DNA from 3 places in the Neptunomonas phycophila genome. Region 2 is predicted to be linked to each of the others. Evidence: predicted binding sites of a transcription regulator. Region 2 holds the regulator's gene; each other region holds the start of a gene.
What was found. The regulator sigma-54, encoded in region 2, starts transcription at its own class of promoters, with help from an activator protein. The targets are predictions, from matches to a motif close to TGGCACNNNNNTTGCTNT.
Positions count from the first base shown of each region.

Region 1: a site for sigma-54 is predicted at 688-705, ahead of BS617_RS02035 (flagellar basal body rod protein FlgF). Genes of this name have one in related genera too.
Region 3: a site for sigma-54 is predicted at 1,216-1,233, ahead of glnA (glutamate--ammonia ligase). Genes of this name have one in related genera too.

Region 1 covers NZ_MRCI01000001.1:438,865-441,144, forward strand. The annotation lists gene BS617_RS02030 (flagellar hook protein FlgE) at 1-600, shown strand, start outside; gene BS617_RS02035 (flagellar basal body rod protein FlgF) at 752-1,495, shown strand; gene flgG (flagellar basal-body rod protein FlgG) at 1,509-2,280, shown strand, end outside.
Region 2 covers NZ_MRCI01000001.1:2,398,885-2,401,164, reverse strand. The annotation lists gene ptsN (PTS IIA-like nitrogen regulatory protein PtsN) at 1-83, opposite strand, end outside; gene hpf (ribosome hibernation promoting factor) at 109-399, opposite strand; gene BS617_RS10900 (RNA polymerase factor sigma-54) at 445-1,980, opposite strand; gene lptB (LPS export ABC transporter ATP-binding protein) at 2,018-2,280, opposite strand, start outside.
Region 3 covers NZ_MRCI01000005.1:30,964-33,243, forward strand. The annotation lists gene glnA (glutamate--ammonia ligase) at 1-1,130, opposite strand, end outside; gene typA (translational GTPase TypA) at 1,498-2,280, shown strand, end outside.

The sequences.
Region 1 (2,280 bases), 2.0 Mb from region 2:
GTAGGCCCTATTGTTATCAAGTTTAACTCTACGACTGGTAAGTTAGCCGAAGTGAACGGTGAAGAAGTTCCTGATGGCGGCACAGCACCTAACATTACCATTCTAGGTGCAGACCCAGCTAACCCTAATGATACGCTGCTTGATAGTGATGTAGACTCGTTAGTGGGTGTGCAGCTTGATATTACAGGCTCTAGTCAGTTTGCATCCGACTCAATCGTTAAAAGCTCTTCGCAAGATGGTTATCCCAAAGGAGACCTGATTGGCGTGGCTTTCTCTGAAAACGGCGAGATGGTGGCTAGCTTTAGTAACGGTCAAACTCAAAAGCTAGGGTTGGTGTCTATCGCAACGTTCGCTAACCAGTCTGGTTTGCAATCAAGTGGGGATACCGAATGGATTGCTACGTTTGATTCGGGGGCAGCTGTGCTTAACCCACCAGGAACAGGTTTAAATGGTACGTTGACATCGGCAGCGCTTGAGCAATCGAACGTAGATTTGTCATCTGAATTGGTTAAATTGATTGAAGCACAGCGTAACTTCCAGGCGAACTCTAAAACATTAGAAACCCTGAATACCGTCACCCAGTCTATTTTGCAGATTTAATAGTAATTTAACGAATGACAAGGCCGCTTCTGCGGCCTTTCTTTTTTCTTGCCTTGTTTCATGCCTACAAACAACTGTTTGAACGGTTGGCACGCCCTTTGCTTTTGTCATAAGTAACGATAAAAAACGGCAAAGGTTTTCCGGTCTAACCATGGATAAATTAGTTTATATAGCAATGAGCGGCGCTCGCGAAAATATGCTTTCGCAACAAGCCCATGCTAACAATCTAGCAAATGCCAATACCTCAGGTTTTAAAGCAGACTTGTCTCAAGCCCGCGCAATGCAAGTTTTTGGCGAAGGGTTTGCCTCACGTGTTTATGCACAAACTGAGCGTCCGGCTACCGATCGTACAGCAGGTACTTTTATCAGCACGGAGCGAGAGCTAGATATTGCCGTTGATGGTGATGGTTGGTTTGCCGTTATAGGGGCTGACGGCAACGAAGGCTATACACGCAGTGGTGAGCTGCAGATTAATGCCGCTAATGAATTAGTGACAGGCAGTGGATTGCCGGTAATGGGTAACGGAGGCGTACCAATCGTTATTCCGCCCTTCGACCAAATAGACATAGGCACCGATGGCACAATATCTATCCAGCCTCAGGGTGAAGATGCCGTTGAGTTGCTCGTTATTGACCGCATTAAATTAGTAACGCTTGATCCAGCAACCAGCTTTAAAGGTCTTGATGGACTAATGCATGTGGATGCTAATGCGGTGCAGCCGCCTGATTTAAATTTAAAGATACGCTCTGGATATGTAGAAACGAGTAATGTGAATGCTGTGCATGAGATGACCAGCATTATTACCGAATCTCGCCAGTTTGAAATGAATATACGCATGATGAAAACGGCTGAAGAAGTGTCTTCAGCGGCTACATCTATCTTGTCGTTGAATTAAGGGAGGAGCTTTTATGCACGGTGCATTATTTGTCGCTAAAACAGGGTTGTCGGCTCAAGATACGTCATTAAAAGTTATCTCCAATAACCTAGCTAACGTCAGTACGGTTGGATTCAAGAAAGACCGTGCCGTATTTGAAGATTTGCTCTATCAGACAGTTCGCCAGCCAGGAGCAGAGACGGCAGAAGGTAATCAATTACCGTCCGGTCTGCAGCTGGGTAATGGTGTGCGTGTAGTGGGTACTCAGAAAATGTTTAGTACCGGTGAGATTCAAGTTACCGACGAAACATTTGATGTGGCAATTAATGGGCGTGGCTTTTTTCAAGTCACCATGCCTAACGGGGATATAGGCTATACCCGCAACGGGCAGTTTCATCTTAATTCAGACAATGAGTTGGTAACGGCCGAAGGCTATTTAATAGAACCTGCCATTACCCTTCCTGATGATGTGCAAAGCTTTACCGTAGGCGTGGATGGAACAGTCGAGGTCGTTGTTGCCGGTGACGCTACGCCCACTCAAATTGGTACCTTAGAAATTGCCGATTTCGTTAACCCCCAAGGCTTGCAAGCGATTGGTCAGAACCTGTTCCTGGAAACAGCTGCCAGTGGTGCACCACAAGTAGCCCAGCCCGGTGAAGAAGGCTTAGGTATTTTGCGCCAAGGAATGTTAGAGGCTTCCAACGTGAATGCGGTTGAAGAGCTAGTTAACATGATTACAACTCAGCGCGCCTACGAAATAAATTCTAAAGTGATATCAACGGCCGATGAGATGTTGTCGTTTGTAA
Region 2 (2,280 bases):
GCCATTTCTAGCACGCGCTTTTTGCTGCCGCCCTCTACTGCTTGTAGAGTGCGGCTAGGTGTTAACAGAGAAATTATGGGCATATGACTTCAATTAGTTATTAGAAGGTTATTTATGGCTCTTGAGCTTTTCTTTATGTTTGATGATTTGACGGTCTAGCTTATCCGTCAGGGCATCAATGGCCGCATACATATCCGGCTGCTCACTGGTTGCAAATATTTCGCCTCCAGCAATATGCATGTCAGCTTCGGCAATTTGCCGCTGTTTATCAACACTCAAGGTCACTTGTACGTTAGTGATGTTATCGAAATGGCGTTCTAGCTTGTCAAACTTAGTGTGTACATACTCGGACAGTGCTTCAGTCAGTTCTACATGGTGACCTGTGATATTGATCTGCATAGATTGTCTCCTTAGCACGACTCTTCAGTCGTATGCGTATCGTTATTAAACCAGACGCTTGCGTTCATTAGAAGGAGCGATTCCCATCGCTTCGCGATATTTGGCGATCGTCCTTCGAGCGACCTGGATTCCTTCTTCATCGAGAAGTTGAGCAATTTTACTATCACTTAAAGGTTTAGCAGGGTTTTCGGCAGCTATCAGTTTTTTTATGACCGCTCGTATGGCTGTTGATGAGGCTGCGCCACCATCGCTGGTGTTGACATGGCTTGAAAAGAAGTACTTTAGCTCAAATATTCCGCGAGGTGTGTGCATGAATTTTTGTGTCGTCACACGTGAGATAGTGGATTCGTGCATCTCAACTGCTTCGGCAATGTCATGTAACACCATGGGCTTCATAGCTTCTTCACCATGCTCAAGAAAATCTACTTGCCTTTCGATAATTTGACTTGAAACTTTTAGCAGAGTTTCATTTCGGCTGAGTAGACTCTTAATAAACCAGCGTGCTTCCTGTAAATGGTTTTTTAAATAGGTGTTATCCGCGCTGGAGTCCGCTCGGCGAATCAAATCAGCATACTGAGTGTTGATCCGTAAATTAGGTGAAGCTTCAGAATTCAAGCGCACGGTCCAAACACCTTTGAGCTTTTCCACAAAAACATCTGGAATCACATATTCAGCTTTTGAAGGTGAAATCATTGCTCCCGGCTGCGGGTTTAGCGTTTGAATGAGTTCAATAATAGCCTGTAATTGTGGTTCTTTGATGCGTAGCTTGCGCATCAATTGTTTGTAATCATGGTTACCCAGTAAGTGGATATAATGTTGGCACAAGTTCAATGTTTGCGCTAACAAAGGAGGCGGCTCAGGTAATTGTTTTAATTGTATGCACAGGCATTCACCTAAGTCGCGGGCCGCTACACCGGGCGGATCAAACTGCTGTACGCGATGCAATACGGCTTCGAACTCTTCCAGTTCTGCTTCTTGGAAGCGTTCTGGTTCTTGGCGTTTAAAGTCTTCAAGCAGCTCTTCAATGTTAAGGCGTAAATAGCCTTCGTTGTCGATCGCATCGATAATGGCTTCAGCAACTAAACGGTCGTCTGCGGACATCCTTGTTAGGTTAAGTTGCCATAGCAAATGGTCTTGGAGACTCTCCTCGGCACTATCATTCGATTCAAAAAAGCTGTCATCGTCACGATTACTTGTGCTCGATGTGTTGCTGCTAGTTTGGTAAGTGTCGTCCCAAGATGAATCGGTTGATAACTCACTGGGGATGTCATCGTTCCACTTGTCGTCAAAAGAGTCGGGTTCTTGGTCGTCAGATTGTGTCGATTCTTGTGTTGTTTGCGCCGTGTATTCCGATGGGGTTTGATCTGAATTGCTAGGCTGCTCGCTCTGTGTAGAGTTGTCCTGCGGAGCCGCATTGTCTTCACTGTCTTCATTAGTTTCCAGCATGGGATTGCTGTCTAATGCAGATTGAATCTCCTGCTGTAGATCAAGTGTCGATAATTGCAGTAAGCGAATTGCTTGCTGTAATTGTGGGGTCATCGTGAGATGTTGCCCCATTTTTAACTGTAATGACTGCTTCATAAATTACAAGTAGACTCCAGAAAACACGAGGTGTTGCTTATAGTCGAAACGATTCGCCGAGGTAAGCAGCACGAACTTTTTCATTTGCCAGTATATCGCTTGGCTCGCCTTCAGCTAGGATAACACCTTCACTGACTATGTAGGCTTTCTCACAAATGTCTAGTGTTTCTCTGACATTGTGGTCCGTTATTAAGACTCCAATACCTTTTGATTGTAGGTGTTTTATCGTCTTTTTAATATCATTTACAGAGATTGGGTCAACCCCTGCAAAGGGTTCGTCTAACAAAATAAAAGCGGGCT
Region 3 (2,280 bases), on a different contig from region 2:
GCCATCATCAAGGCAGCGAAGCACAGGTATGGGTTAGCAATTGGGTCAGGGAAACGCGTTTCGATACGACGAGCTTTATCGCTAGTAACGTAAGGAATACGGATAGAAGCAGAACGGTTACGAGCAGAATAAGCCAACATAACAGGTGCTTCAAAACCTGGAACCAAACGCTTGTAAGAGTTTGTACCCGGGTTAGTGATCGCATTCAGTGCTTTAGCGTGCTTGATGATACCACCAATGTAGAACAACGCTGTTTCACTCATACCCGCATACACATCACCAGCAAAGATGTTTTTGCCATCTTTAGTCAATGACTGGTGAACGTGCATACCAGAACCGTTATCACCTACGATAGGCTTAGGCATGAACGTCGCTGTTTTGCCGTAAGCGTGAGCAACATTATGTACGCAGTATTTAAGAACCTGAACTTCGTCAGCTTTCTTAACCAATGTGTTTGCACCAGCACCGATCTCACACTGACCAGCTGTTGCAACTTCATGGTGATGAACTTCAACGTCTAAGCCCATTGCTGTCATTGCGTTACACATATTTGCACGCAAGTCATGCAAAGAATCAACAGGTGGTACTGGGAAGTAACCGCCTTTAACACGTGGACGGTGACCCGTGTTACCGCCTTCGAACTTGCTGTTAGAAGACCATGCTGCTTCTTCAGAAGACACTTTATAGCCGCAACCGCTCATATCTGAGTGGAAATGCACTTCATCAAAAACGAAGAATTCTGGTTCTGGACCAAAGAAAGCAGTATCGGCGATACCTGTAGACTTTAAGTATTCTTCAGCACGGTTTGCAACAGAGCGAGGGTCACGCTCGTAACCTTGTCCAGTCATTGGCTCAACAATGTTACAACGCACGATAACCGTTGACTCTTCAGCGAAGGGATCAAGTACTGAAGCAGCGTCGTCTGGCTGCAAAATCATGTCAGATTCGTTGATACCTTTCCATCCAGAGATAGAAGAACCATCGAACATTTTACCTTCTTCAAAGAAGTCGTCACCCATCTGCGTAACAGGAATAGTAACGTGCTGTTCTTTACCTTGGGTATCTGTGAATCGCATATCGATCCACTTAACATCATTTTCTTCGATTAACTTCAGAGTCTTCTCTGACATGTGGCTCTCTCCAATTTAGAATTTGCCAGACGCGTTTACGTAAAAACAGGTCCTAAAAATCGGCTTTTTTGCCGGTTGCTTTTAGGCAGCAAACTTCATGCCACACTCAACCCCCTTTAAAACAGGCATTAAGCGCACCCTTTTGACCATCAAACGCACCAAAAACAAACAAAACACATATTAAAGCACCAAAAAGATGCATAATGGCTTTTTAACGCCTTATAAAGGGTCATCAGCATCTTACTCTAACCTAAAAAAAAGTGCTTCCTTAAAAAACCTTTTTAATTGGTCAATTATTCAGCATCCCACTCGCAATTTACGTGTATAATGCGCGCTTTATTTTTAAATATAATCTGGGTACATCCACGTGATTGATAAGCTGAGAAACATCGCCATCATTGCTCACGTTGACCATGGTAAAACGACTTTGGTTGACAAACTTTTGCAGCAATCGGGCACCCTGGGCCGTCGTGATGAAGGCACTGAACGCATCATGGACTCCAATGACCAGGAGAAAGAACGCGGCATTACCATTTTGGCAAAAAACACAGCCATCGAATGGAATGACTATCACATCAATATCGTGGATACTCCAGGGCATGCCGATTTTGGTGGCGAAGTAGAGCGCGTATTGTCGATGGTAGACTGCGTATGTCTATTAGTTGATGCTGTTGACGGCCCTATGCCGCAAACGCGCTTTGTAACGCAAAAAGCATTCGATCAGGGCCTTCGCCCGATCGTTGTTGTTAACAAGGTTGACCGTCCAGGCGCAAACCCTGACCGTGCCGTCGACTTAGTATTCGACCTATTCGACTCATTAGGCGCAACAGATGAGCAGCTCGACTTCCCTATCATTTATGCGTCTGCGTTAAATGGTATTGCAGGTTTAGAGCACGACAACCTTGCTGAAGACATGACTCCTCTGTTTGAAGCTATCGTTGAGCACGTTAATCCCCCAGAAGTAGACGTTGATGGTCCGCTGCAAATGCAAATTTCTGCATTAGACTATAACAGCTACGTGGGTGTTATCGGTGTCGGCCGTATCAAGCGTGGTACTGCTAAAATTAACCAACAAGTTAAAGTAATCAGCGCTGACGGTTCTGTGCGCAGCGGTAAGCTTCAAAAGATCATGGGGTACTTAGGCCTTGAT